Regions from separate parts of the Streptomyces sp. NPDC090442 genome, predicted to be linked through region 2. Evidence: riboswitches for the same ligand, from Rfam matches in the RefSeq annotation. Region 2 holds a riboswitch; each other region holds the start of a gene.

What was found. Region 2 has a riboswitch for magnesium ahead of ACIQU6_RS15725 (NRAMP family divalent metal transporter). Riboswitches for the same ligand answer to the same signal wherever they lie in the genome.
Region 1: it holds a riboswitch for magnesium, as region 2 does, so the genes downstream of both, ACIQU6_RS33350 (NRAMP family divalent metal transporter) here and ACIQU6_RS15725 (NRAMP family divalent metal transporter) in region 2, are expected to answer to the same signal.
Region 3: it holds a riboswitch for magnesium, as region 2 does, so the genes downstream of both, mgtE (magnesium transporter) here and ACIQU6_RS15725 (NRAMP family divalent metal transporter) in region 2, are expected to answer to the same signal.
Region 4: it holds a riboswitch for magnesium, as region 2 does, so the genes downstream of both, ACIQU6_RS41175 (winged helix-turn-helix domain-containing protein) here and ACIQU6_RS15725 (NRAMP family divalent metal transporter) in region 2, are expected to answer to the same signal.

What each region holds. Positions count from the first base shown of each region.
Region 1 is NZ_JBIVXW010000063.1:21,877-29,155, forward strand. Features, by position in the region: gene ACIQU6_RS33345 (hypothetical protein) at 1-336, opposite strand, end outside; M-box (ykoK) riboswitch at 570-740, shown strand; gene ACIQU6_RS33350 (NRAMP family divalent metal transporter) at 1,037-2,704, shown strand; gene ACIQU6_RS33355 (MgtC/SapB family protein) at 2,766-3,500, shown strand; gene ACIQU6_RS33360 (TetR/AcrR family transcriptional regulator) at 3,716-4,363, shown strand; partial or broken gene ACIQU6_RS33365 (DUF6214 family protein) at 4,456-4,626, opposite strand; partial or broken gene ACIQU6_RS33370 (DUF6214 family protein) at 4,927-5,268, opposite strand; gene ACIQU6_RS33375 (FAD-dependent oxidoreductase) at 5,408-6,781, shown strand; gene ACIQU6_RS33380 (ArsR/SmtB family transcription factor) at 6,834-7,208, opposite strand.
Region 2 is NZ_JBIVXW010000019.1:19,984-27,262, forward strand. Features, by position in the region: gene ACIQU6_RS15715 (serine hydrolase domain-containing protein) at 1-483, shown strand, start outside; gene ACIQU6_RS15720 (SpoIIE family protein phosphatase) at 485-3,217, opposite strand; M-box (ykoK) riboswitch at 3,633-3,806, shown strand; gene ACIQU6_RS15725 (NRAMP family divalent metal transporter) at 4,108-5,757, shown strand; gene ACIQU6_RS15730 (hypothetical protein) at 5,890-6,222, shown strand; gene ACIQU6_RS15735 (hypothetical protein) at 6,392-6,667, shown strand; gene ACIQU6_RS15740 (winged helix-turn-helix domain-containing protein) at 6,724-7,233, shown strand.
Region 3 is NZ_JBIVXW010000061.1:9,708-16,986, reverse strand. Features, by position in the region: gene ACIQU6_RS32880 (alpha/beta hydrolase family esterase) at 1-634, opposite strand, end outside; gene ACIQU6_RS32875 (FadR/GntR family transcriptional regulator) at 840-1,544, opposite strand; gene ACIQU6_RS32870 (DUF2277 family protein) at 1,778-2,008, opposite strand; partial or broken gene ACIQU6_RS32865 (transposase) at 2,622-2,822, shown strand; gene ACIQU6_RS32860 (carbohydrate-binding protein) at 2,889-3,062, opposite strand; M-box (ykoK) riboswitch at 3,512-3,680, shown strand; gene mgtE (magnesium transporter) at 4,015-5,391, shown strand; gene ACIQU6_RS32850 (transposase family protein) at 6,003-6,164, shown strand; gene ACIQU6_RS32845 (ISAs1 family transposase) at 6,165-6,824, shown strand; gene ACIQU6_RS32840 (hypothetical protein) at 6,868-7,086, shown strand; gene ACIQU6_RS32835 (hypothetical protein) at 7,182-7,279, opposite strand, start outside.
Region 4 is NZ_JBIVXW010000108.1:245-7,523, forward strand. Features, by position in the region: gene ACIQU6_RS41165 (ArsR/SmtB family transcription factor) at 1-271, opposite strand, end outside; gene ACIQU6_RS41170 (hypothetical protein) at 255-644, opposite strand; gene ACIQU6_RS41175 (winged helix-turn-helix domain-containing protein) at 746-1,198, opposite strand; M-box (ykoK) riboswitch at 1,569-1,742, opposite strand; gene ACIQU6_RS41180 (hypothetical protein) at 1,867-2,385, opposite strand; gene ACIQU6_RS41185 (pyridoxamine 5'-phosphate oxidase family protein) at 2,717-3,310, shown strand; gene ACIQU6_RS41190 (hypothetical protein) at 3,439-7,098, opposite strand; gene ACIQU6_RS41195 (hypothetical protein) at 7,204-7,279, opposite strand, start outside.

The DNA of each region.
Region 1 (7,279 bases), on a different contig from region 2:
GCCGCGCACCAGACCGATCACCAGGTGCACCGCGGACCAGGCGTTCGCCGCGCTGATCAGCGCGATCAACGCCAGACCCGCCCACCGGTAGAGCCGGGAGACCCGCTCGATGCGGACCGGGTCGGCCGCCACCAGAACGAGCAGCAGCACCGTCTCCAGCCCCGGCAACAGCCACCCCGGATGGATCGCCAGCCGCTCCGGCAGCCGCCACTGGAGCACCACCGCCACCAGCACCGCCAGCGTCGACGGCCAGCGGGGTTCGCCGCGGGTGACCCGTCGCCAGGCCGGCCGCAGCCGCCGCCCGGCCTCGTCCAGCCCCGCCATCGCGGGCGCCAACAGCGCCTCGATGAGGTCCAGTCACTCGGTCGGGGTGCCGCGGTCGCCCGCCTCGTCGGGCTGGAGGTGCTCGGACATGCGGATCATGCTCACCCGGGAGCCGGGCGGTGTCCAGCGGCTCGACCGGGGCGGCGGAGTTCAAAGGTGGCCGCTTGGTTAAGAGTCGGTCAAAAGCTTGCACATTCGCGCAAGTACCTCCGCCGGCAGGTCTAAGCTCCTAGAGGTTTTGACAGCGGTCACCTCGTTCGGTGAGGCGTCGTCACGGACACAGGCCACTGATCCCACCCGTCGAGAGACGCTCCGGATCAGGACAGGTCTCCCCGGCCCAAGGGGTGACCCCAGGTGGCTGCCCCGCACGGGGCTACGCCGTGACGTGCCAAAGCTCTGACGAGTGGGGGTGAACCAGTCGACGGCGACTGGTCCGCTCCTTACCGGATCGACGACGGCGCACCCAGGCGCCCCGACCGGAAGGAGGCGAGAGACATGGAATGCAGTAGTCCGGGCCATCATCGGCCCCTGCTCCGCCTGCCCTCGCATTCTTCCGGCACGCGGTAACCACCTTCCCTGCGCGGCCTCCCGCCGCATCACGCCCCGTACGGCCCGCCGCCGGCACGGGAGGTCGTGCTGCGTGCCCGCGCAGGGAGGATGGCTGCAGCGTGCCCCCAACTCCGCCCCCTCAAGGGGGACTTGGGAGGTAGCCATGACCGAGACCACCATCCGCCCCACGGCCCCCGCCGCGCCCCCGACGGCGCCGCCCACCGCCGTCCTCGATGAGGCACACCTCGGCGACATCCGGGGTGCGCTCGGCACCATCCGGCACGACGACACCGCCCCGCGCCGGGGCCTGTCCGCCAAGCTCAAGACGCTGTTGGCGATCGTCGGCCCGGGTCTGATCGTGATGGTCGGCGACAACGACGCCGGCGCCTTCGCCACGTACGGCCAGGCCGGCCAGAACTACGGCACGCATCTGCTGTGGACCCTGCTCCTGTTGGTGCCGGTGCTCTACGTGAACCAGGAGATGGTGCTCCGGCTCGGTGCCGTCACCGGCGTCGGGCACGCCCGACTGATCCTGGAGCGGTTCGGGAAGTTCTGGGGCGCGTTCTCGGTCATCGACCTCTTCCTCCTCAACGCCCTCACCCTGGTCACGGAGTTCATCGGCATCACGCTGGCCGCCGGCTACCTGGGCCTGCCGAAGGTCGGCGCGGTGGTACTGGCCGCCGCCGTGATCATCGCCTCCGCCTTCACCGGATCGTTCCGGCGGTTCGAGCGGATCGCCATCGGGCTGTGCGCGGCCTCGCTGCTGCTCGTCCCGCTCTACTTCATGGTCCACCCGTCCACCGGACAGATGGCCCACGACTTCGTCGTCCCCCATCTCCCCGGCGGCCCCGGCCAGTTGTCCACCGTGATGCTGCTGATCATCGGCATCGTCGGCACCACCGTCGCCCCCTGGCAGCTCTTCTTCCAGCAGTCCTACGTCATCGACAAGCGCATCACCCCGCGCTTCATGTCGTACGAGAAGGCCGACCTGTGGATCGGCATCGCCATCGTGGTGATCGGCGCCGCCGCCCTGATGGGGTGCACGGCCGCCGCCTTCGCCGGCACCCACGGCGTCGGCGCGTTCACCGACACCGCCGGCATCGCGCACGGCCTGGCCGCGCACGCCGGCAAGCTGGCCGGGGTCCTCTTCGCCATCGCCCTGCTCGACGCCTCGATCATCGGCGCCTTCGCCGTCTCCCTGTCCACCGCCTACGCCATCGGCGACGTCTTCGGCATCAAGCACTCGCTGCACCGCGGCATCGGCGGCGCCAAGGGCTTCTACGCCGTCTACGCCGGCCTGGTCGCCGCGGCCGCCGCGATCGTGCTGATCCCCGGCTCCCCGCTCGGCCTGCTCACCGAGGGCGTGCAGACGCTGGCCGGGGTGCTGCTGCCGTCCGCGTCGGTCTTCCTGCTCCTGCTGTGCAACGACCGCACGGTGCTCGGCCCGTGGGTCAACGGCCGCCGCACCAACGCCTTCACGGCCGCCGTCGTCGGCGTCCTGGTCACCCTCTCGGTCATCCTCACCGCCGCCGTGCTCTTCCCGGACATCGGCGCCTCCACCATCCTCGGCATCATGGCCGGCTGCGGCGCGGCTGGGGTGCTGGCGCTGGGGTACGCGGAACTGCGGCGCCGCCGCAAGGGCTGGGCGTTCGGCGGCCGGCCGGTGGACCGCACCGGCCGCGACGACTGGCGGATGCCGCCGCTGGAGACCCTGCCCAAGCCGGTCCTCTCCACCGGCCACAAGGTCGGCCTGACCGCGCTGCGGACCTATCTGCTGGTCGCGATGGTCCTGGTCGTCATCAAGGTCGTCGAAGTGGCCCTCGGCCACTGACCGTTCGGCCGCCCGTCACCCCTGCCCGCCACACCCCACCAGCCCCGAAGGAGGCGCTGCCATGCACACCCTGTCCCTCGTCGACTTCATGATCCGGCTCGCCGCCGGCGTGGCCTGCGGAGCGCTCATCGGCGTCGAGCGCCAGTGGCGGGCCCGCATGGCGGGGCTGCGCACCAACGCGCTGGTCGCCGCCGGCGCCACCCTCTTCGTCCTCTACAGCACGGCCGTCGGCGACTCCGGCAGCCCGACCCGGGTCGCCTCGTACGTCGTCTCCGGCATCGGCTTCCTCGGCGGCGGCGTGATCCTCCGCAACGGCGCGGGGGTCCGCGGGCTGAACACCGCCGCCACCCTGTGGTGCTCCGCCGCGGTCGGCGTACTGGCCGCCTCCGGACGGCTCGAACTGGCCGCCATCGGCACCCTCGCCGTCCTCGGCGTCCACCTCGTCCTGCGCCCGGCCGGCCGACTGCTGGACCGGGCGCCGGCCTCCGGGTCCGACCCCGACGAGGCGGTGCACGCCACCGTGCACGTGGTCTGCGAGCGCAAGGCCGAGACGCACATCCGCGCCCTGCTGCTCCAGGCGCTCAGCGCCTCCGGCCTGACCCCCATCAGCCTGCGGGCCAGCCGCGACGCCGAGGACACCACCGGCATCCGCGCCACCGCCGCCGTCTCCGGCGACCTCGCCCAGGCCCTGGAACAGGTCATCGCCCGCCTCTCCCTGGAGCCGGACGTCCGCGACCTGCACTGGCACCTCGACGACCCCGAGGTCGCCGCCCCCGCCCAACGCGCCCTGGCCTGACCCGCCGCGCCACCACAAAGGGCCGGAACGCCCGCCGCGCAACTGCCAACCACGCAGTGCACGACGGCCGTTCCGGCCCTCACGCTTCCCGATTCGGACGATCCCCCGCATCGCCCGAATCAGGCAGCTCAGCCGGCTCCCCCGCCCCTACGGGCGCGGGTTCCGACCTGTGCTGAGTATACTGGCTCTCAGCCAGTCAACGCAGGAGTTACAGCATGTCCCCCCGCAGCGCATCGGTCAATGAAGAATTGCGACGGCGCTCCCGCGAGCGTCTGTTGCAGGCGACGGTCGAGCTGGTAAGGGAGCGGGGTTACGACGCGACCACGCTCGGCGACATCGCGCAGCGCGCGGGGGCGGCCCGTGGTCTGATCTCGTACTACTTCCCCAGCAAGCACCAGTTGCTGCAGTCGGCCGTGCACCGGCTGATGCACCGCACCCTCCAGGCCGCGCTGGGGCGCGCACCACTGCCGACCGGGCCGGACGCCGGGCGGGAGCTGTTGGCCCGGGCCATCGACGCGATCCTGGGGCTGGCACACGACGAACCGCTGCTGATGCGGACGCACATGGCCGGAATCCTGACCGCCTCGGGCTTCATCCAGTGCCCCGAGCAGCAGCGGCTGGCCCAGTTGCTGCGCGAGACGGTGGTGGCCTACGGGTCGGCGGATCCGGATGTCGACTACCCGATGCTGCGGGCGTTGTTGATGGGTTCGGTGGTGCCGATGCTGCTCCCGGGGGCGCAGATGCCGCGGATCCGGCTGCGCGCCGAGCTGTTCCAACGGTACGGACTGGACTGGGAGATGGGCGTGCCACCGGGCGAACGGCCCCCCGAGGGGTCGACGACGCGGGGGCACCCCGACGTGTAGCACGGGGCGGTCCGGGCGAATCCGTGCCGGTCCGCGATGCGGTGGTGCGGTGGTGCGAACGGGCGGAAATCCAGGGCCCGTTGCCGCGGCGCCTAGCGCTTGTTGTGGCGCGGTGTCAGCAGTCCGGCGTCGCGGGCGCCGGCGATCAGGCGTAGCGCGCGGCGGCGGTTCCGGCCGGTGGCGTTCATGACGGCGAGGACGGGGTCCTGGCCTTCCTGTTGGGCCGCGCGGTAGGCGGCCGCCGCGAGCTTGCGCCGTTCGCCGGCGCGCGAGCGCACGAGGACGGTGGAGCGGGCCGCGGCGTCCGGTTCCCGGTCCGGGGTGGCGTCCGCTTCTGAGCTGCCGTCGGCGGCAGTTGCCGTCCCGGACGGCTCGTCGGCGGCCGGCTCGACCGTCGCGCCGCTCGCCGCCCCGCCTGGCGCCCCGTCCGCCGCGCCGGCCCGCGGTTCCGTGCCGGCGCCCGTACCGCAGAGAGCACCTTCGCCGTGGACGACCTCGCCCGCCGGTGGTGGCGGGTGCGGGTGGGCCTCCCGGGGGCGGACGGGGTCTTCGCCGCCTTCCGGCGCGGCGGGCGCCTCGGGGGCGGGCGCGGACTTCGGCGGGCGGCCGGTGGCGGCGCGGCAGGCGTCGTCGAGCGGGCCCTCGATCCAGTGGGCGAGGGCGGCCAGGTCGTCCAGTGTCAGGGGCGGGTCGGCGCGGACGTCCTCGACGGTGAGGTGGTCACCGGTGGCGGTCACCAGGACGTCGATCCGGGCGCCGTGGGGGAAGGTCAGGCGAGCGCTGAACCAGGGGCCGAGTTCGGACGCGGCCGAACCGTGCGCCTGAAGCTCCCAGTCGGGCCACTCCGATGCCCCGCCTTGCGCTTTATATCGGTGGTTATCGGTATAAAACTCACTTTCCGACACAACCAAAAACCTAGCCCCCAGCTCACCCGGCCAACGGGCGCGGCACGCTCATCCGACCGGGAGCAACCCCGATAGCGCAGCTCTCCCGCCGCAGGCTCCCGGGTGCGATCCTGGGGGTACTCCGCGGAAGGGGCCACCCGTGCTTCGTGTCGCTGTGATCGGTTCCGGACCGAGCGGTGTCTACACCGCCCAGACCCTGGTCGGACAGGAGTCCGTCCCGGACCTCGACGTCTACGTCCTCGACCGGCTGCCGTGTCCGTACGGGCTGGTGCGGTACGGCGTGGCGCCCGACCACGAGAAGATCAAGTCGCTGCAGAACAACCTGCGGACGGTGTTGGAGCACCCCCGGGTGCACTTCCTGGGCAATGTGGAGGTGGGCGGGGGCGGGGTCGGGCTCGCGCAGCTCCGGGAGATGTTCCACGCGGTGGTGTTCTGCGTGGGCGCCGCCACGGACCGACATCTGAACGTCCCCGGGGAGGAGTTGCCCGGCAGCCATCCGGCCACCGACTTCGTCGCCTGGTACAGCGCGCACCCGGACGCGGAGGCCGACGGCTTCCGCCTGACGGCGCGTTCGGCGGTGGTGATCGGGGTGGGGAACGTCGCGGTGGACGTGGCACGGATGTTGTCCCGGGGCGCCGCCGAGCTGGCCGCGACCGACATGCCGCAGGAGGCGCTCAAGGCGCTGGCCGACAGCTCGGTCGAGGACGTGTGGATGGTGGGGCGGCGGGGGCCGTCGCAGGCCAAGTTCACCACCAAGGAGCTGCGGGAGCTGGGGGCCTTGCCCGGTACCCAAGTGGTGGTCAGGCCCGAGGAGTTGGCGCTGGACCCGGGCTACCGGGACCCCGGTGCGCTGCCGGCCCCGGCGCGGCGCAACGTGGAGGTGCTGCGCGACTGGGCCGAGCGGCCGGTGGAGCGGGCGGCGGGGACCGGGCGGGCGCGCCGGATCCATCTGCGGTTCTTCCTGCGGCCGGTGGAGGTCCTCGGCGACCCGGCGACCGGGGTGCGGGCGGTGCGGTTCGAGCGGACCGCGCCCGACGGGCGGGGCGGGGTCAAGGGGACCGGCGAACACGAGGAGATCGCGGGGCAGTTGGTGCTGCGGTCGGTGGGCTACCGGGGGCTGCCGCAGCCGGGGCTGCCGTTCGACGAGGCGACCGGGACGGTGCCGCACGCGGGCGGGCGGGTCCTGCGGGACGGGGCGCCGGATCCGGGCGTCTACGTGGCGGGGTGGATCAAGCGCGGCCCCACGGGGGTGATCGGCACCAACCGGCCGTGCGCCAAGGAGACCGCGACCTCGCTGCTGGCGGACGCGGCGGCACTGGCGCGGCGTCCGGTGGCGGCGGATCCGGTGGCGGCGCTGGAGCGGGCCGGGGCGCGGCCGGTGCCCTGGCGCGGCTGGTTGGCGATCGAGGCGGCGGAGGCCGAGCGGGGGCGCGGGCTGGGGCGCGGCACGGTCAAGCTGGCCGACTGGGACGGGCTGTTGCGGGCGGCGCGGTCGACGATGGTGGGGCGCTGAGCCGGGGCGACCGCGGGCCCGTTCGGCGCGCTTCGCCTCAGCGCTCTTCCCTTCAGCGCGCTTCCTTGAGGCGGTGGTCCTGGAGGCCGGCCGCGCGCAGGACGCCGTCGATCAGGCCGGGGAAGAGCGTGTCGAGGTCGTCCCGGCGCAGGCCGTTCATCTTGGCGGTGCCGCGGTAGACCTGCTGGATCACGCCGTGCTCGCGGAGCACCCGGTAGTGGTGCGTACAGGTCGACTTGCTCACCGGGAGCTCGATGTCCGCGCAGTTCAACTCGTCGTCGGCGGCGGCCAGCACGCAGACGATGCGCAGCCGCATGGGATCGGCGAGCGCGTGCAGCACCTGGGCGAGCCGGATGTCCTCGCGGGACGGATGGGGCAGTGACCGGGCGCCCGAGGCGGCCCCGGCGGCGGGTGTTTCGGGCGACATGACCGCTCCTGACCTGCGGATCGAGTGGGCTGTGGCGCACCCGCCCGCGGCGTTCCCCGCTGGCGGCGGCC
Region 2 (7,279 bases):
ATCGGGCTGCACCACACCTACTTCCCGGGCGTCGGAGACGAGCGGCTCCGCGCGCCCCATCCCGAGGGCTACTTCCCGGCCCGGCCCGGCGGGCCGTTGACGGACGTCACGGAGCTGGACCCCGGCTGGGCATGGGCCGCCGGGCAACTCGTCTCCACCCCGGGCGACTTGAACCGGTTCTTCCGCGCGCTGTTCGGCGGCGAACTGCTGGCTCCCGCGCAGCTCGCCCAGATGCGCACCACGGTCCCGGCCGCCTCCGGCCTGTGGCCCGGCGCCCGGTACGGACTCGGCGTGATCAGCACGCCGCTGAACTGCGGCGGCCGGATGTGGGGCCACGGCGGCGACATCCCCGGCTACCGCACCCGCTCGGGCGTCACCGACGACGGCCGCGCCCTCACCGTCGCGGTCACCGCCGACCCCACACCCACCGAGGACGCCCCCGACCACGCCCAGGCACTCCTGGACACCGCCTTGTGCCGGTGAGCTAGGGCGCGCCGGCGCCCTCGTCGTCGGACGCGTCGGGTGCGTCGGATGCGTCGGCCTCGGGCGGCAGCGGCTGTTCGGCCCAGATGACCTTGCCCTGGGGGGTGTAGCGGGTGCCCCAGCGCTCGGTGAGCTGGGCCACCAGGAACAGGCCGCGGCCGCCCTCGTCGGTGATCGCCGCGTAGCGCAGGTGCGGCGAGGTGTTGCTGCCGTCGGCCACCTCGCAGACCAGGCTGCGGTCCCGCAGCAGCCGCGCCGTCACCGGCGGCGAGCCGTAGCGGATCGCGTTGGTGATCAGTTCGCTGACCACCAACTCCATGGCGAAGACGGCCTCGGCGAGGTCCCACTCGGCCAGCTTGTCCGAGATGCGGGAGCGCATCTCCGCGACCGCCGCGGGGTCGAACGGCACCTCCCAGGCGGCGACCCGGTCCGGACCGAGGACCCGGGTGCGGGCGATCAGCAGCGCCACGTCGTCCCGCGGGCGGTGCGGGAGCAGACGGGCCAGCACCGCCCGGCAGTTCTCCTCCGGCGACCGGCCGGGGTGGGACAGCGCCCCGCGCAGCAGCTCCATCCCCTCGTCGAAGTCCCGGCTGCGCTCCTCGACCAGCCCGTCGGTGTAGAGCACGATCTGGGTGCCCTCGGGCAGCCGCAGCTCCGTGGTCTCGAAGGGCACGCCGCCCAGCCCCAGGGGCGGGCAGGCCGGCAGGTCCGGGAACTCCACGGTGCCGTCGGGGTGGACGAGCGCCGGCGGCGGGTGCCCGGCCCGGGCCATGTCGCAGCGCCGGGTGACCGGATCGTAGATCGCGTACAGGCAGGTGGCGCCGGTGATCCCGGTGTCGCCGCCGGTGTCCGCCTCCTCCTGGTCGATCTGCTCGACGAGGTCGTTGACGTGGCCCAGCAGCTCGTCCGGGGTGAGGTCGAGGGTGGAGAAGGTGTGCACCGCCGTGCGCAGCCGGCCCATGGTGGCCGCGGCGTGCAACCCGTGGCCGACGACATCGCCGACCACCAGCGCCACCCGGCTCCCGGACAGCGGGATCAGATCGAACCAGTCACCGCTCACCCCCGACTGGGCGGGCAGATAGCGGTGCGCCACCTCCATCGCACTCTGCTCGGGCAGGGTGCGCGGCAGCAGACTGCGTTGCAGGGTCACCGCCAGCGCGTGCTCCCTGGTGTACCGCCGGGCGTTGTCGATGCTCAGCGCGGCCCGCGCGACCAGCTCCTCGGCCAGCGACCGGTCCTCGTCGTCGAACGGCTCCGGCCGTTCCGAGCGCCAGAAATTGGCCACGCCCAGGATGTTGCCGCGGGCCTTGAGCGGCGTGGCGATCAGCGAGTGGACGCCGTACGCCACGATGCGGTCGCCCTGTTCCGGGTCCTGCAGATGCCAGTCGCGGGCCGGCGACAGGTCGGGCACGACCTCGGAGCGCCCGCCGACCATGCCGCGCGCCTGTGGGGTGCCGCCCACCAACGTGATCAGGGTGCCGGAGGGGAGGAAGGGGTGGTCCGCGCGGATGCCGTGCGTCGCGGCGCGGAGCATCTGGTGGGCGCCGCCGGCGGCCGGCTCCTCGCCGTGCAGGACGGGCGCCGCCAGGTCGACGGTGACGAAGTCGGCGAACCCCGGCACCGCGACCTCCGCCAGCTCCTCGGCGGTGCGCGCGACGTCCAGGGTGGTGCCGACGCTCACCCCGGCCTCGTACAGCAGCCGCAGCCGCTCGTGGGCGCTCTCGGCCCGGCCCGAGAGCAGCCGCAGCTCCGTGGAGTCGCGGATGGTGGCGACCGTCCCCGTGCCCGCGGCGTACCGGTCGGTGGGCCGCTGGTTCACCGCCAGGAGCCGGCCGCCGGCCTGGTGGATCTCGTCGGTGGCCGCCCGGCCCGAGGACAGCAGCTCGGCCAGCCCCGGGGCGAGGCCCGGCAGCCGTGCCACCTCCCGCCCCTCGGCGTCCTCGGGCAGCGCCAGCAGCCGTCTGGCCTCGTCGTTCGCCAGCAGCAGCCGCCCTTCTCCGCTGACGATGACCACGCCCTCCCGGACGGCGTGCAGCACCGCCTCGTGATGCTCGTACATGCGGCCCATCTCGACGGACCCCAGCCCACGGGTCTGGCGTCGCAGCCTGGTGGTGATCACCGTGGTGGCGACGGTGGCGAGCACCAGCGCCGCGGCGCTGATGCCGAAGATCGTCGGGAGGTGGGCGGCGATGGCGCGGCTGACGCTCGCCACCTTCATGCCCGCGGACACCAGCCCCACCACCGAGCCGTGGGCGTCGGTCACCGGGACCACGGCCTGCACCTCGTGCCCGAGCGGGCCGTTCACGCTCTCGACCGCCACCTTGCCGGCCAGCGAGGGCTTGATGTCGCCGACGAAGCGCTTGCCGATCTGCGCGGGGTCGGGGTGGGTGTAGCGGATGCCGTGGGTGTTCATCACGACGATGAAGTCGACCCCCGCGCGGTTCCGGGCGGTCTCGGTGAGGGGTTGCAGGGTCTTCGTCGGGTCGGGGGAGCGGAGCACGGCCGGCAACCCGGGGGAGTGCGCGAAGGTCTCCGCGACGGCCACCGAGCGGTTGCGCGCCTCCTGCTCGGCGTCGTGCCGCGAGGTCAGCAGCAGCGCCGCCAGCGCGCCCAGGACGATCAGGAGGCCGACGGTGAGTTGGAGCAGGAAGACCTGCCCCGCGACGCTCTGCGGGCGTCGTTCGGTCAGTGACCGTACCGTTGCGCGCCGATATCGGCCGGACCCTGCGGCCATGCTGCTATTTCTAACACTCCCGGGGCGGGGCTGCCCATGGATGCGCGGCGGTCTGTTACGGAACGTGATCGAGGGGCGGCTCGCGCACCTCACTCCTCGGTGCTGGTGCGGGGTGACCCCTCGGCCCAGGGCGCGGGTCCGGGCGGTCCGGCCTGAGGGGTGGGAGTCGCGGGAGGCACCGGCGGGGGTTGGTGCCTGGTTGGCACGGTCGAGGGCCCCGCCTGGGGCTTCCCGGTCGCGGAGTCCGAGGTGTGTCGTTCAACTCGGCCCGATCGGCGCGTGGTTGTCCCGCTCGTCACCCCAACCGCTGGGTGGTGGCGCCGGATTCGCCGACGTGTCCGCCGTCAAGGTTCGGTCAAGTAGTTGCGTCAATGTGCAAGTAGACCGGTATGCTGCTGGACGTTCGAGAAAATCGAAGGCACCTCGTTCGGTGAGGCGTCTGCACGGACACAGGCCACTGACCCCACGACGTCGAGAGACGCCCAGGTTCAGGACAGGTCTCCCCGGATTAAGGGGTGACCCCAAGTGGCTGCCCCGGCAAGGGGATTACGCCGTGGAGTGCCAAAGCTCTGACGAGTAGGGGTGAGCCGGCCCGCGCGCCGGTCCGCTCCTTGCCGTGTCCGTCATGGCGCCCCGGGCGCCCCGGCCGGGAGGAGGCGAGAGACATGGACGGCCATTGCAGTAGTCCGGGCCACAGTTGGCCCCGCATCCGTATGTCCTCGTTGACCTCCGGCACGCGGTAACACCCCTCGTCTCCACGCCCGCTTCCGCCCGCCCGCGGCCCCACCGGTACGGCTTCCCCGCCGTCCCGGTACCCGGGCTGCCCACCCGCGGAACGGTGCCGCCGCGTGCCCCCGAACCTCCCCCGGACGGGGGACCGGGAGGCCGTCATGACCGAACTGTCCACCACCGCACCGCCCACCCCGACGCCGTCCTCCGCGGTCCTCGACGAGGCGCACACCGGCGACATCCGGGGCGCGCTCGGCACCATCCGGCAGGGCGACACCGCCCCGCGCCGGGGCCTGTCGGCCAAGCTCAAGACGCTGTTGGCGATCGTCGGTCCGGGCCTGATCGTGATGGTCGGCGACAACGACGCCGGCGCCTTCGGCACCTACACGCAGGCCGGCCAGAACTACGGCACCAGCCTGCTGTGGACCCTGCTGCTGCTCGTCCCCGTGCTCTACGTCAACCAGGAGATGGTGCTCCGGCTCGGCGCCGTCACCGGGGTCGGGCACGCCCGGCTGATCCTGGAGCGGTTCGGGAAGTTCTGGGGCGCGTTCTCGGTCATCGACCTCTTCCTGCTCAACGCCCTCACCATCGTCACCGAGTTCATCGGCATCACCCTCGCGGTCGGCTACCTCGGGCTGCCGAAGGTGCCGAGCGTGCTGGTGGCGGCGGCGATCGTGGTGATGGCCGCCTCGACGGGCTCGTTCCGCCGGTTCGAGCGCACCGCGATAGCCCTGTGCGCGGGGTCGCTGCTGCTGGTGCCGATCTACTTCATCGTGCACCCGCCGGCGGCGCAGATGGCGCACGACTTCGTCGTCCCGGGCCTGCCGCACCACTCCCAACTGTCGGACGTGATGCTGCTGATCATCGCCATCGTGGGGACCACCGTCGCCCCCTGGCAGCTCTTCTTCCAGCAGTCCTACGTCATCGACAAGCGCATCACCCCGCGCTTCATGCGCTACGAGAAGGCCGACCTGTGGATCGGTATCGCCGTGGTGGTCGTCGGCGCCGCCGCGATGATGGGGTTCTGCGCCGCCGCGTTCGCAGGGCACGGCGAGTTCGGCAACTTCACCGACGCCGAGGACGTGGCCGCCGGCCTGACGAAGTACGCCGGTCGGACCGCCGGTGTGCTGTTCGCCATCGCCCTGCTGGACGCCTCCATCATCGGTGCCTCGGCCGTCTCGCTCTCCACCGCCTACGCCATCGGCGACGTGCTGGGCCTGAAGCACTCGCTGCACCGCGGCGTGCGCAGCGCCAAGGGCTTCTACGCGGTCTTCGCCGGGCTCATTCTGGCCGCCGCGATCATCGTGGTCATCCCCGGCTCCCCGCTCGGGCTGCTCACCGAGGGCGTGCAGACCCTCGCCGGGGTGCTGCTGCCCTCCGCCTCGGTCTTCCTGCTGCTGCTCTGCAACGACAAGGCCGTGCTCGGGCCGTGGGTCAACGGCCGGGCGATGAACGTCTTCACGTCCTTCGTCGTCGCCGTCCTGGTCACCCTCTCCATCATCCTGACCGCCGCCGTGCTGTTCCCACACATCAGCTCGGCCGCGATCCTCGACATCACGGGTGTCTGCGGCGTCGCCGGCGTCCTCGCCCTCGGCTACGCCGAGGCCCGCCGGCGCCGCAAGGGTTGGGCGCTGGCCGCGCGGGTGGACCGCACGGGCAAGGAGGACTGGCGGATGCCGCCGCTCGACCGGTTGCCCACGCCGATCATCTCCACCGGCCGCAAGGTGGGCCTCACCGCCCTGCGCACCTACCTGCTGGCCGCGATGGTCCTGGTCGCCGTCCGCATCGTGCAACTCGCCCTGGGGCACTGAGCGTTGTCACCCGGGTAGTCCGGGGTGGCGTGCCTGACGTCCGCCGCCCCGGAGGCCGGCCGGTCAGTCGCACCCGTACCGGCCGGCAAGTCCACACCTCCACCGAACAGTAGAGAGGGGAGGGCAGCAGTCATGCGCCTCCTGAACAACCAACGGAACCCGCTCCCGCGTCCCCGTACCGGTTCCGACCGGTGTCGCGATCGGCACGCCGTCCCCAGCCACCGCTGCCCGCGGGTCCGACTGGCCCTGCACGACGGGACCGAGCGCACCTACCTGTTGGAAACGCCGGACAACTGCACCGACTGCCCGGGTCCGCAGACGTCCTACGAGCCCCGGGTCCACCTGGCCTACCTCCTCGCCCGGCAGGGCCACGACGCCCACTGGCTGGCCGACTTCGCCGATCTTCCGCTCCCGGCGGCCGATCGCCTCACCGAGGCGGCGGCCACGCCGCGGGCGCGCGGCTGACGTTGCGGGAACCCGGGGCTGATCCCTGAGCCGGCCCCCGCGGGCTCGACTCACCGCTCCGGTCAACTCCCGTACGGCTTACCCGACTTGCCCCCTCCCCCTCCTCCTTCCCCTTCTCCTTTCCCTTCTCTTTCTCCTTCTCCGCCATCCGCACGGAGGTGAGTGCGCCATGTCCGTTCTGTCCGTGATCCACATCCGTCCGCCGCGATCGCCCGCGGCCCCGACCGCCCCGTCTGCCCCCGCCGTCAGGACCGTCCTGCGCGGTGTCGTCGAACGGCTCGCCCGGGGCGCCGTCGACAGCCCCGTCCTGCACGCGCTGGAGCCGCCGGCCACCCGGCGGCCGTCGGTGGACCGCACCCGCCGACGCCCGCGCGCCCACTGGCGCTCCGTCGTCGACCCGGACGGCCGGCGTCGACTGGAAGCCCACTGGCGGCCCGAGGCGTGAACGCGACCCGCCAGACACCCCCTCCCCAACCGCCGCCCGGAAGGTCAGGAACCGCCATGTCCCTGCGCTACGCACGCCTCCACCACGCCCACGGGAACCGCAGATTCGGGATACCGGACACCGTGCCCCCGCACGCCCCGCACGCCCCGCACGCCCCGCACGCCCCGCACGCCCCGGACCGCGGGTCCGCCACCGGCGACGCGGGGCCCGCCCCCAGCGGGCCGCGCCACCGGGTGGCCGGCCTGATGGTGGACACCGAACAGCGCACCGCCCGCGCGGGCGAGCGCGATCTCGTCCTGACCTTCATGGAGTTCGAGCTGCTGGCCCATCTCGTCGCGCACCCCCGCCGGGTGCACTCCCGGCGTCATCTGCTGACGACGCTGTGGGGTCACACGGCCGTCAGCGGCACCCGCACCGTCGACGTCCACGTGGCCCGGTTGCGGCGCAAGCTGGGGCCCGGCTACCAGGCGATCATCAGGACCGTGCGGCAGGTCGGCTACGCCCTCGACCCGGCGGCGATCGCCGCCACCCGCGGGGAAGTGCTCGGCCCGGGCGGCGCGGCATGAGGCTGCTGTCCGGGCGCCCGGTGCCCGCGCCCGGCCCGGAACGGCC
Region 3 (7,279 bases), on a different contig from region 2:
ACAGTTGGATCCAGTCATCGGTGGAGAACAGTCTGCGGGCCGGTTTTCCGTCGTAGGGGATGACCGGGTCCGCGGTGCCGTGCATGTTGAGGGACGGGAGGGGGCGCCCGCCGGCGGTGCAGTGGTTGTAGTCCTGGTAGAACGCCGCGGAGATGGTCGCGACCGCCGCGACTCCACTGATGCGGCATGCCGCCGACGCGGCGAACCCGGCACCGTCCGACTTGCCCGTCATGCCGATACGGGTGGTGTCGACGCACGGTGACTTCGCCAGCCAACGCACCAAGGCAGTGGCGAACTCGTAGTCGTGCGCCCAGGCACCGATGTAGGGACTGGCCTCCCAAGACGGCTTTCCCCCCTTGCCGTTGAGGCCCTGGGCGTAGAGCACGATGGCGTCGGCGTCGTCGAGCTGCGAATACGCCGCGAAGCGGCTGTCGGTCTCGCCGCGCCCGTGGAAGGCGATGATCGCGGGCTTCTTCGTCCGGGGCGAGGAGTTGGCCGGCACGTGCTCGATGAACGTACGGGTCTGCCCGCCGACGTTCATGGTGCGCGTGGTGGAGGAGTTCGGGGCGCTCGTACATGCCGACCCGCCGTTGGTCGGCCCGGCCGAGGCGGAGCGGCCCGCGGTCGTGGCCATGGTTGTGGTGGTCGCAGCGACTGTGGTGTGAGCGGTTGAACACGCCGTCAGTGGACCTGTCGCCAGCGCGGCGGCGAGCCCGACGGCCAGACAGTTCGCCGATCGACGGTGCGGGTGCCGACGCGTGCCCTGTCGCAAGCGATGTCGCATGAGTGCTCGTCTCTCTCGGATCGCGCTCGATGGGATGGCTCTTGTCGCGTCGCGCTCAACGCGGGAGCGCCGCGGTGTTGTCGCGCAGTTCGCGCAGGTGCTGTCTGGTGAGTTCTTCGGCGGTGGTGGGATTCCGGTCCCGCACCGCCTCGAAGATCGCCCGGTGTTGGTCGCGGTCGCGGGGCCGGTCCTGGATGAGCCGCCGCAGGGACCGCTGTTCTCGGTTTCGTGCCGCGAGCAGCGAGTCGACGACTTCGAACAGCATGGGATTGCCGGAGCAACCGGCCAGTTCGCGATGGAAGTTGCGCGGGCCGGTCCGGGGCACGCGTGACCGTGTGGCGATCTCCACGGCGATCTCCAGTCGCGCCAACTGGTCGTCGGTGCGGTGCTGGGCGGCGAGCGCGGCGATGCCTGGTTCGATCGAGAGCCGTGCCTCGACCAGGTGGAGGATCTGCTCGTCGTGGAGGGGCATGGAGTTCGGATTGAGCATCAGTGTCCGGCGCACGCCGGGGCCGACGAAGGTGCCGGAGCCGTGCCGGAGTTGGACGGCGTCGGTCGCCTGGAGCCTGCGGAGGGCTTCTCGGAGGGTCGGTGGGGTCACGCCGAACTGGTCGGCCAGGGCCCGCACGGTCGGCAGGCTGTCACCAGGCACGAGCCCCCGCTCCGCGATCAGGTCGAGCAAGCCGGCGGCCAGACGCTCGGAGAGGCCGCCTGGCGGCGACTGCGTCTGGGCCTTGCTGTCCGCCGTGCCGGATGGCATAACTCGCCCTCCCGCCAACGCAATTGACCAATTGACCATATCAATTGCGGCAGCGGCGGGGACGGACTTCGGGCAAGAGGAGTCGAGGCCAGGGGACGGCTACCCGGTGGGGTGGGCCGGCCGCGGCTCCTGACGCGTCCTCGCGCCATGCCCCGGCCTGCGGCGCGCTGTTGAGGCGAGCGGGGCACGCGGCGAAGGCGACGCGCCGGCCCGCATGACGTGCCGGGCCGACCCTAGGGCCGACGGGTCGACGAGGAGGTGCCGCGGACCTGGAGGCCGTTGAGGAGCTCCTGGGTGGCTGCCGCGACGGCGTCGACGGCGTGGTCGAACACCTCACGGTTGTGGGCCGCCGGTGCGCGGAATCCGGAGACCTTGCGGACGTACTGCAAGGCCGCGGCGCGGATGTCCTCGTCGCTGGCTTCCGGCGTAACGGGCGGGCGGAGGGTCCGGATACTGCGGATCAACGCCGTATAGCAGGTTGGAGCGGTGACCATCATCTGACCTGCGTCGCAGCATGCATGTTCGGGTAGTTCACTGCGTCTTCATGTAGTACGTCGCAGAGGTTTGCGTGATCGTTTTCCCAATCGTTTCCCAGTTTCCCGTCTGGTCGAGCCGACTGGAACGCTTGAGCCCAACTGGCCCGTCGCTGCATGGCGGTCGTCGGCGATTGGGTGGGTATCCCCGATGATGAGAGCTGCCTGGGACGACGGATCACGTAACGCTGGGAGCGGACATGACGGTGGGGGCCGGCACGCGGCAGGAGCGCGTCGCGGCGCGTGTGTGGATGGTGCGGTTGGATCCCGATGGCCGTCCCTCCGCCGGCGTGGTGCGCCTCACGTGTTCTCGCTCGGCCTGCGCGGACGTGCGCTGTGCCAGTGCTGTTGAGGGGCGCAGGGCCGCGGTCGCGCACGTCAACATGCACCTGGCCCACCTGCGCAAGGACGGTGGGCCGCGCAGTGCGGCCTGGTGCGGCTGCCGCACCGCCGAGTGCGCGTGGCATCCGGCGGCAGGGGTGGTGCGGTGCGGCGGTCCCGTGGTCTTGTCCGTGTATGCGGACCGGGCCGGGCGCTTCTTCGGCGGGGCAGCCACGGCGGACGCCCACCCACCTTCGACAAGCAACTCTACAAACAGCGCAACATCGTCGAACGCTGCTTCAACCGCTTGAAGCAATGGCGCGGCATCGCCACCCGCTACGACAAAACCGCCGAGTCCTTCCAAGCAGCCGTCACCCTCGCCTCAACTCCTGATGTGGGCGTGACATTTGAAGACAACTCCTAGTGCCGGAGTTGAGCCGGACGTACTCCGCTGCACGCAACGTCGACCACTGCACCGGGGGGCGATGGGCTATTGGCGAGCGCCCTCAGCCCAGAGCGTGGGAACGGTCCCGGGTATCCAATGAGCGACTGACCTGTGCGCGTCAACGCAGACGTATTGCTTCCCTTGGTAGACCACTACGTCCCCCTTGGAGTACGAGCGGCCAACGCCCCATAAAGGCGCCGACTTCGCGACTTCCGCCATGAGATCGCCCCTCACGAGCCCGACATCCCGCCGACCGCCGAAGATCCTTGCATGGCGTTACGTCGACAAGCTACTCCTCTGGACAAGAGAAGGTCGCGTCCCCGTACAACCCGTACCTTGTGATCCGTCCTCGGGTGCGCCACATGGTGCGCAGCGTCGGCTTCACCGCTACGACAGGATGCCCCGGAACACCGGCCGGTTCGGATGCCGTTTCCGTCCGCGATGCCGTGGCGGCCATCACTTTCGGGAGAGCGGTTCGATCGCCACCGAAAGCTCCTTACCGATGTCGAGAACCGGCACCCCATGGCTTCGATGGAGCCGGCCCGGAGCCCTCGGATCAACAACCCCTGAGCAATCCCGTCACCTCGAAGATCATCATTTTGAGAATTCCCAGCAGATCTTGACTCAGGGTTGACCTTTTCCCGGCAGGGTTTGTAGGGTCTCTGACGCATGCACCTCGTTAGGTGAGGCGTCTGCACGGACATAGGCCACTGACCCTAAACGTCGAAAGACGCCCCGGTTCAGGACAGCTCTTCCCGGACTAAGGGTTGAGCCCAAGTGGCTCCCGCGAGGCGGGCACGCCGTGCAGTGCTAAAGCTCTGTCGAGAGAGGTGCCGGGGCTCTTTGTGAGCGCCTTCTCCTTGCCTCTGTGCGTGTTCCCACGGCGCCCCCGTGCGCCTTGAGCAGCAGGAGGTGACGACGATGCGAAAAGACTCCGCCGGTTCTCGGAGCGGTGATTCGTCATGCGTCAGTACGTCGTCACCTTCCGCTGGCTGCTGATCACTGCTCGGTCACACCCGTTCTCCGCGGTCCTTCCGGGCTGTCCGGGGTCCGACTGAATACTTCCCGGCGCTTGCGCTGCCACAAATAGGACGCTCACCTACGGGTGTTCACCGAGCATGCCCAATTTTCGCTCGGCGCGCCCTGCGGATAACTCCGAAGAGGTTTTCCCATGAATCGTAAGGACATATTCTTCTACGCCCGTGCCCTGTTGGACCGGCCGGACGGCGACGCGTTCACAAGGCTGATGCGCAGTGCGCCGCCGGCCGACATCGCCGACGTCCTCTGCGACAGCTCACCGCAGCGGCTGGCCGCCGTCCTGACGCCGGCTCCGGCCAAGGACCAGGCTCGTCTGTTCGTCGAGCTTCCGGACGCGCAGCAGGACGCCGTCCTGGCCGCGATGCCCGAGACCGCGGTGGTGTCACTGGTTTCCGCGCTGCCCTCCGACGAGCGGGCCGACCTGTATAACCGACTCAGCCCGGAACGCCAGCGCCGGTTGCTGCGGTCCCTGGCCCAGGCCGAGCGCGATGACATACTGCGCCTCGCGTGCTACCCGGAGGGCACCGCAGGCGCGGCCGCCACCTCGCAGTACGCCACCGTCGCCGCGGGCATGACCGTGGCCGAGGCCCTGCGCACGATCCGTACCACCGCGCCGGACAAGGAGACGATCTACGCGGTCTACGTCCTCGACGACGCGGGCCGTCTGCGTGGCTCCGTCTCCCTGCGTGACCTGGTCCTGGCCGCCGACAACGCCTCGGTCGACGAGCTGATACACCGCGGCCCCGTCACCGTGCGCGCCGACGACCCTGACGAGAAGGTCGTCGAGTCCGTCCGTCGCTACGATCTGCTGGCTGTTCCCGTGATCAACCGGGACCACCGCATGATCGGCATTGTCACCGTGGACGATGCCATGGACATCGACCACGAGCAGGACGCCGCCCAACTCGCCCGTTACGGCGGCACCTCCGCCCCGGGCGGGCCCGACCTCGATCTGTGCGCGTCGCCACTGCGCCGGATCTTCGGCGTCCGTGTGTTCTGGCTTGCCATCCTCACCGTGTTCGGCCTGGTCACCAGCACCTTCGTCGCGGCTCAGGAGGAAATGCTCGAAGAGGTCATCATCCTGGCCGCCTTCATCGCCCCCATCGTTGATATGGGCGGCAACACCGGAAGCCAGACCGCCACTCTCGTTCTCCGTTCCATGGCGCTGGGTCAACTTCGTGTGCGGTGGCGGGACATCTGGCTCGTCGTGCGAAGAGAAATTGGTGTTGCCCTGGGGCTCGGAGTGGTCATCGCCGTATTGGAGGTCGTCCTCGCCTACTTCGCCAAGGGCGGCCTCAGCATCGGAGTTCTCACCACCGTCGGCCTGAGCATGTTCACGTGCACTGTGCTGGGCGCCCTGATCGGCAGCCTTCTTCCTTTCGTCGCACGTCGCATCGGCACGGACCCCGCGACGCTCAGCGCACCGCTGATCACCTCGGTCATGGACCTGATCGGTGTGTTCGTCTACTTCGGCTTCGCCTACATGTTCCTCGGCCATCTCCTCGCCTGAGCGGAGCCGTGAGACGCGGACACGCAAGGCCCATCGGTCAAGAGAGGAGAATTCATGGGTCGTTGCCATATATCTGATCAGCCGGCCAGTTCCGGTAGCTTAGCTTGACGCTTGGCAGGGGTTTCCCGGCCAAGCGTTTTGCGTGGACGGTCGTCGAGTTCGGCTCCGATGGCGCCGCGGACTTCGCAACTGTGGGCGGTGAGGTCAGCATGGGGTCGTCGCGGTGGATTCGGGAAGCGGCTCGTCCCAAGAGCCGACCGTCGAGGTCGGGCCGGCCGTGCTGGATGCCGTGGGCGCTCCCCGGTTCTCCTACCGGGCCCACAAAGGACGAAGTCTCTGAGAGGGCTGGTCTCTCTCACAAGATCGTGCGCTGAACCAGGGCTCGCGTTGGCCGCCTGTGGCGCCACGCTCGACGTCCGTGCCACGTGAGGGAGCGCCTCCCGGCCGTCGGCCGCCGGACCGGTTCGCCGAAGCGATCTCGGGCACCGGGGCCGTTCCCGCAGGCGGTGCCGGCCCTGCGCCGGTTCCGCGAGCACGGCTGCGTACACCGCCTGGCTCGCGACGTCGGCGCGTCTGTCTCGTGAAGTCCATCGCTGGCGGGGTGTTCGGAGGTGCCGTTGGCGGAGCGGCTGGTCAGGCTCCCGGCCCCGCGCCATCGCCGGGGCGTACGTCACCCGTTCGCGGCGGTGCTGCTGATCGCTGCGTCCGCCGTGGTGGCGGGCGCGCGGTCGTACGCGGCGATCGGGCAGTGGGCCCGCAGTGCCCCGCAGTAGATGTTGGCCCGGCTCGGTGCACGCCTGCTGATGTCGCTGAACGTACGGATCGCGCCGAGTAGATCGACGATCCGGCGGATCGTCTGCACCGTCTGCTCGGGAGGCCTGGCGGACCTGAGCGGCGAGGTTCCGGTCGGGGCGGAGTCGGTGGCCGCGGACGGCAAGAGCGCCCGCGGTTCCCGCCATGGTCAGAGCCCGGCCGCGCATCTGCTCACCGCGATGACCAGCGACGGGCAGACCGTCGCCCAACTGCGGGTGCCGGGCAAGACGAATGAAATCACCTGCTTCGCGGCCCTGTTGGATCCCTTCGACCTGGTCGGGACCGTGGCGGCCGCCGACGCCTTGCACACACAGCGTGACCATGCTGTCTTTCTCGTCGAGGTGAAGAAGGCGCACTACGCGTTCACGGTGAAGAAGAACCGGCCAGCGTTGCACGAGCGGCTTTGCACCCTGCCCTGGGAGCGGGCGACCGCGAAGTTCTACGACCGCAGCCAGGGCCACGGCCGCAAGGAAACCCGGGTAATTCAGGTGCTCACCGTCGATGACCTGGACTTCCCGCACGCAGCGCAGGTCGCGAGGATCACCCGGCATCGCACCAGCCTGAAGACCGGGAAGCGGACTCGCGAAACCGTCTACGTGATCACTGATCTCACCAGCTGACAGGCGTCACCAGAGAAGATCGCCCGCTCGTGGATCACAGTGGGTGATCGAGAACCGGCTGCGCTTCATCCGAGATGTCACCTTCGACGAGGACCGCTCCCAAGTCAGCACCGGCTACGGCCCGGAGAACATGGCCACCCTGCGCAACCTCGCGATCAACAAGCTCCGCAAGAACGGCCACACCAACATCGCAGCCGGCCTCCGCAAGATGTCCTACGAACCGTTCACCCGCCCCCTCAACCTCCTCGGCATCGCCCCGTAACCAGCGGCACCTGGGACAGCGACAAGATGGCGTGGGACGGGACAACAGGGATTCGTGCCGGACCGCCCCACGAAGTGGCGGCGACAGGCTGACCGTCAGTGCCCTGCGGCCAGCTGAACAATTTTGACGACGACCAAACCGACTGCAATGACCAGGTAGCCGCGCAGCGTGAGCAGTCCGGCCCGGCGCAGGG
Region 4 (7,279 bases), on a different contig from region 2:
GGTGGCCGCTGCGACGGACCCCGACCAGGCCCGCGGCCCGCAGGCGACCGAGGTGCTGGGAGACGGCCGCGTAGGGAGCGCCGACGCATTCCGTGAGCTCCCCGACGGCAAGCTCCTGGTCATCGGCCAGCGCCTGCAGCAACCGCAGCCGGATGGGACCGGCCACCGCCTTCAACAGCGCCGTCACGGCCGTGATTTCGGCGACCGTGAGCTCCGTGGCCGTCGTGCGCGCCGGAAGAGCGACGATGTCGGACTCAGTGAGCGCATGCATCGGACAACCCCCTTCCCATGGCGGAGGTGAGGGCGCGCGGACCGTCGTGCCGGTCCCGGTGCCAGTGCAGGTCGCGCACGGGCGGCATACCGGAGAGCATGTCGACGAGCCGGTCCAGCAGGCCCGTCTCCGCGCCGTCCAGGGTGACCAACATCTGCAGGTGGGTGGTGAACGCGTCGGACGGGTCGACGCGCACGGCCTCGACGCGCGCACCGGGCCGGCTCAGGGCCAGCACGCACAGCGCGCGCACCTGGGTTTCGGCGCCCTGGTCGCAGTGGACGTGGAGGGTGACCAGCTCGCGGGGCCGGACGGCCGTCGCCTCGGTGCCGCGGCGCTTGGTCTGCTTGAGGAGGGTACGGGGCAGGAATCGCATGACGGTGGGTATCCCTTGCATGCTCAGCGTTACGGGACGGCGAAGCCCAACGAGCCGGTCGTCGGGCTTCCTTCATCAGGGGTCTTGCTCGTGACCGACGGTCAGGGGCGGGGCCCGGCCGTGGCCGACGGCTCGAAGGCGTAGCCGACCTGCCGCACGGTGCGGATCAGCGCCCGATGTCCGGGGCCCAGTTTCCGGCGCAGGCGGGCGATGTGAACGTCGACCGTGCGCATGTCCCCCACGGCGGTCTGCTGCCACACCAGCGCCATCAACTGCTCACGGCTGTAGACCCGGCGCCGGTTGGCCACCAGATGGGCCAGCAGCTCGAACTCCATGCAGGTGAGCTTCAGTTGCTGCCCGCCGACCGCAACCCGCCGGGTCTCGCAGTCGACGACGAGGCCGCGGATGCGGTGGACCGGCGCCTTGGGTAGATCCACGGACTCGTGCGGGGACGACAGCGGGCGCGCAACGGTCGTGTGGCGTCGGCGCAGGTTGGAAGTCCGGGCCAGCAGGGTGTGGCGGACCGGTCGGTGGTGGAGGTTCAGGAGGTTCATGACTGCTTCCCTCGGATCGGGGTAGTGGTGGCGAAGGCCATGGCGAGACCCCGCCACGTGCCTGGTCTGGGAGAGAGGTGGCGGGCGCGCGGAAGCTGCCCGCCCCGCGAGCGCGCAGCCCGACCACCCGGGACGGCGAAAGCCGCACGGGTGTCTGGCGAAGAGTGTTCGCGAACGCGTCGGGAGGAGGAGTGGTTACCGCATACCGGAGGCAGAGAAAGTCATACGGGAAAACGACCTACTGTGCCCCGGACCGCCGCAACCATCGCAACTACTGCAACTACTGCCGTCCATGTTTCTCGCCTCCTTCCGGCCGGGGCGCGCGAGCGCGCCGTACGACTCGGCAGCGAGCGGACCGGCCCGCACGGCCGGTTCACCCCTACTCGTCAGAGCTTTGGCACTGCACGGCGTAATCCCCGTACGGGGGAAGCCACTTGGGGTCACCCCTTAGGTCGGGGAGACCTGTCCTGAACCTGGGCGTCTCTCGACGTCGTGGGGTCAGTGGCCTGTGTCCGTGCAGACGCCTCACCGAACGAGGTGCCTTCTTCAAACGTCCACAAGCCTGCCTGATACTTGCACATCAACGCAACTTGTTGACCAAGCCTTGACGGTCCCCTAGCCGAAACCGACGACGTACCCGAAGCCGAAGACGTGAGGACACACCCGGTTCAGTCACCTGCGGCCTGCCCCGGCACCCCGTTCACCTCGCCTGCCGCGCCGCCCGAAGACGTTCCGTCGACCGGCAGGGGTTCCACGCCGACCCGCTCGGCGATCCTGCTCAACAGGGCGTCCTGCGCGGCGAGATGGGCCTGCATGTGCGCCACCTCATGGAGGGTCGCGCTCGCATCGTGGAAGGTCGCCGCGGCACGCTTGTCCGCCGCGGCGGCCTGCACGTTCTGGCCGACCATGATGACGGACAACAGCACCAACTGCAGGAACGTCTGCGCCACCCAGGACACGATGGCCGACGCCCCGCCCCTGATCGCGTCCGGGAGGCTGATCAGGTCGAACAACGCAAACGCGTAGGCACACCACATGCTGCCGACGGCCCGGGTGATCAGGATCGCGATCCTCGTGTTGAACCGGGTGACCGCATTGCCCACCGGGAGCTGGTCGGTGACCTTCACCGGGCCCTGGGCGTCCCGCGAAGCGATGTGTGGGTGCGGCAGGTGCTCGTAGACCGTCATGCGCTGTCTCTCTGTCAAGGGGCGTTGCCCCGGCCGATGTTCCGCCATGGTGAGGTGAGGCCGGCGGTCGAGGCGGGTGACAGAAGACAGAGGTCTGTCGACACGGGCGCCCCGGCGCTGTCTCGGCAGGCACGCGGCAACCCGGCAACCAACGGGAACGCCCCCGCCCGCCCGCACTCTGCCCTTACCCACAACACCACGCCTTGCAGCGAGGGTTGCGTAAGGACTGCGCAAGGATTCCGACCACGGCACCTCCGCGGCCGGCAACGGAACGGTCCCCGCGAGCCGAACTGCCTCTTGAGAGGGCCCAACGGCCTGCCATAATCGAAATATGGGAAAGAGTTACGACCGAATAGAGGGCAGACTGCGCGCCTTCATCGAGGCGCAGCACATCTTTTTCACCGCGACGGCCCCGCTGGACGGCAGGGGCACGGTCAACCTTTCTCCCAAAGGGTTGAACGGCTCGTTCGCCGTGCTCGACGAACTCACCGTGGCCTACCTCGATTTCGCCGGTAGCAACGCCGAGACGATCGCCCACCTGCGCGAGAACGGCCGCATCACCCTGATGTGGTGCGCCTTCGACGGCCCGCCCAACATCGTGCGTGTGCACGGCCGCGGAGAGCCGGTCTTCCGTGACGATGCGCGGTGGAAGGAGCTGATGGGCTACTTCCCGGACATCGACCCGACCCTGCACGGCCTGCGCGCCGTCATCGTCGTGACCGCTGAGAGGATCCGCGACACCTGCGGATACGCGGTCCCGTTCATGACCTACGACGAGGACCGCCCGCTGCACGCGTCACGCTTCGCGCGCGAGTCCGATGAGTCATTCGACGTCTACTTCCACAAGAAGGAGCACATCGCGTCCAGCATCGACGGCCTGCCGGGGTTGCCGCTGCCACTGCCGCCGCTTCCGCTGGCCGAATAGCGTCCAACTCGGCGCGGACATCGGGATGACGATCCGCGGGTCGGCGTGGACCTTCACTGCCTGGGCTTCGACGATGAGCAACGTATGGCGGACGGCGGCGAACGGGCGCGGGTGAACTGGGCGTCACCTCAGGTGAGTTCCGCCGCCCTGGTCGTTGCGCAGTCCTTCATCGCGTCCCAGATGCCGGAGCCCAGGGCCGCGAACAGTTCCTCCGGGTGGTCCTGGAGGTAGCCGACGATGTCGCCCCAGGAACGGATGCCGATGGTGATGTTGAGGTCGAAGTCGACCAGGTGGACGCCGGCGAGGTGGGCGTCGCAGCCGGCCGCCAGGTGCAGTTGTGCACCGTTGCCGTCGATCTTCAGGTCGAAGCCGCCGTGTGCCCGGATGTCGACCAGGGTGCCGCCGGGGATGGGGATGCCGCCGAGCAGGACACCCCTGGGGATGTCGACCCTGAAGTCCAGGCCGACGTTCGCGCTGGCGTGCAGGCCGCTGTCGGTGTTCAGGGTGCAGCTCAGCTCGGTCGTCAGGATGTCCAGGAGGTGCGCTTCGAGGGTGAACGCGAAGCCCTTGTCGCCGAGTTGGGCCTCGACGGCGACGGAGGTGATCCCCAGGAGGTCGATCTTGCCGGAGAGGGAGAAGATCTTCTCCGGCAGGTGGCCTTCCTTGATGCCTCGGGTGTCGAGGAGGTATTGAGGACCCTTGGAACCGTCGTGGTTCGAGAAGGTGAACACCCCGCCGAGGGTGAGGGGTTGGGCGACGACGCTGCTCGCATAGATGCCGTCGTTGCCCACGCCGACCTCGAAGCGCCAGTTGTTGCCGAAGAAGTCGATGTTGCCCTTGCCGTAGTAGCCCTGCTCCCAGTGCTCGCCCAGCGGGCTGTCCCACCCGCCGGGGGCCGTCACGGCGCAGAACATCAGCTCGTGCAGCACGATCGTCTTGAGGAAGTCGAGTGCGGGCGGGGGAGTGACGACGATGGCCAAAATGTCCCGGACGGAGACGCCCTTGCCCTGGTCGGGGGTGGTGAGGGCGAAGCGGAACACCGTGACGAAGGGCTCCGGTTCCAGTCCGCCGACGATGTCCAGCTCAAGGTGGACCTCGCCGACCCGGATGGAGCCCCCCATGCCCAGGGTGAGCCCACTCGTCCCACCGCCGATCTGGGCCCAGAACGCCTCGACGTCGAAACCCTCGATGCCGAAGGCGTTCTTCCATGCGGGTCCGGGCTGTGGGGCGGCGGCCTCGGGGGTCAGGTGGCGGGTCGCGTCGTGCACGATCCGTCCGTCGGGGGCGGTCAGCGGGACGGCCGGGAGCGCCGTACGACCCGGCTTCTCCAGCGCGAAGGCGTACTGCCCCGGGGCGAGTTGGCCGGCGATCGTGCCCAGGGCGGGGGCGGCGGGCTTGAGCGTGAGATGGAGTGAGAAGCCTTGCCTGGAGACCGTTCCGCCGGCCACGAACTGGAGCAGGGACTCCGGCGCCGAACCCATCGCCGGGACGGTGAAGTTCCAGGAGGTCGACAACGTGATGCTGGGGAGGGCCGGTTTGATCTCCACCTCCAGGCCGCCGAAGCCGGGGCGTAGCTTCTGTTCGGCTATGGATGCCTTGAACACCGAGTCCTTCACCGGCGAGGTCAGGACCGCCTGGAGGTGGACGCCGGTGGCGACGCCGTCGAACAGGGCCCTCAGCGGCTCCAACGGCCCGGTGAAGCCGATCTCGGTGAAGAAGGTGAGGCCCTTGTCCAGGGTGGCGGGGAGGGTGTCCGGGGGAGAGGCGGCGTCCAGGGCCACGCCGTCGGCGGAGCAGACGGCCAGACCGGACTTGGTGAAGGTGATGTCGCCGAGAATGCCGAGGGCCTCGGACCAGCCCGGGATCTGGTTCGGTGACCAGGCCCAGTCCTGCTGCCAGAACGCGGCGGCGAACAGGGTGCCGGAGCCCCCCCTGGCCGCCTTCCCGACCAGGGTCAGGGCGTGGGCCCCGGCGAACGCGACCGTGCTGGCGACCGCGAGCTCATAGCCCTGGCCGTTGGCGACCTCGCCCACCTCGGCCCCGCCGAGGCGCAGCTTCACCGTCGAATCGCTCAACTCGACCGCGGGCAGGCCGCCTGGCAGCGGCACGTCGGCGTGGCAGGCGAGCGCGTCGATGAGGGCGGTGAGGTCGATCTTGGGGAAGGTGCCGCCGATTTCGAAGGTTCCAGGGAGGTGCCAGGCGGCGTCGAAGAGGATGCCGTCGTTGCCGCCGGCGGCCGGGCCGAGCGTTGCCTTCGCGGCGAGGGTGCCGGTGGTGAGGGCGGCGGTGAGGGCCTGGGACTCCACCGCCTCGGGCGGAGGGTTGCGCCAGGTCTTCCAGACACTCCGGCGCCCCTTCTTCTCTCCTTTCTCCCCTTCCTCCTTCTTGCGATCCAACTCCAGTGAGGTCTCGGTGAGTTGGAGGCGGGACGCTCCGATGTCGAGGTGCCACTCCGTGGTGACGGTGGCCGACAGTCCGTACTCGCCCTGCGTCGGGGCGGCCGTGCCGTGGAACTTCCGCAGCGTCAGGTCGGGTACGCCGGAGAGGTCGGTGCCCGAGACGAAGTGCCGGAGGACGTCCTTGAGTTGGGCCGGAGTCCGCTCGTCCAGGGTGAGTTCGAAGCGGCCGGGTGGAATGGCCGCGGAGGCGTGCAGGGCGACCGCGCCGGCCACGGTGAAGTCCCCGTATCCGGTGACGGTGGCGGAGCGGCTCTTCTGGAGCGGTGTGGTGACGGTGAGATGGGCGCCGACGCCCGTCACGGCGAGGTCGTCGCCGACGATCGGCCAGGAGACCGCGGGCTTCGCGGCGGCCGTGACGCTGATCGCGGTCAGGGCCTTGGCCAGTCCCTTGTCCGGACCCGTGCCGACCTTCGCCACGTCGATGGTGGCGCTGAGTTCGGTGAGCCGGACGGCGTCCCCGAGAGTGAAGCCGGCCGTGGTCAGTTGGTGTACGGCCGCGCCGGTTCCGTACCACTCCGCGAGGGCGTCCGTGCCGACGTCGCCGGGCAGCGCGTCCACGGTGAGCACGATCTCGTTGCCGGACGCGGGGACCGGGGCGCTGACGGTCGCGCCGACGCCCCGCGCCAACGCGAGGTCGGCGGCCAGACGGAGGCCGTAGGTCAGCGGTGGGGCGTCGCCCCGGGAGCCGGCCCACAGGAAGAAGTCGCCCCCGAACCCCTGCGGCGACTCCGGTATGGAGCGCAGCGCGAGGTCCGTCACGACCGCCGCGCCGACGGAGCGGCGCTGGACGCGACCGGTGAGCGAGAGGGGCGCGGGCGGGCGGCGGACCAGCGCGACCAAGGGGCCGAGGGGCGCCGGGTCCTGGACCTCGGGGGCGTGGAACGTGAGGCCCCGGTCGAGGACGGGGCGACCGTCGCGGGCGGGGCGGGGCGCCGAGGTGAGCAGGAGCTCGGGCCGGCGGTCGCCGAAGGTGAGGCCGGCCAGGTCGCTGCCCTCGGTGTCGGGGAACGAGGTGGCGAACGTCCAACCCGCCGGTGTCGTCAGGGGGATGAAGAGGGTGGGATCCTGGTCGACCGGGTCGAGGCCGAATTCGATGCCGGTGAGCCGGGCGCCGGTGATGCCCAGCGCGTGGAGTTCGCCGTCGACGACGATGGTGTCGGTGTCCGGGTGGTCCGTGCGCTGGAGCGCGCCGATCGTGAGGGTCTTGTCGTCGAGCCAGGTGGTGACCAGCGCGGCGGCCGGGCCGTGGCCGAGGTCGGAGCCCGCGAGGGTGAGGGTGTCGCCGGTGGTGTGCCGGTCGAGGAGTGCTTGGAGATCGGTGAACCGCATACGGGGGCCTTCCGGGCGGGCGGGGACGGGCGGTCGTACGGCAGCGGAATATGCGGGAGCGGTCGCACGGGACGCCTGGCGTCCGGGTCCGCTCCCGCGCGACGGTCAGCCCGTCAGCTTCTCGGCGATCACCTTGCGGGCGTTGTCCGTAAGGGCCTTGGCGATGTCGTCCCGGCGCTGG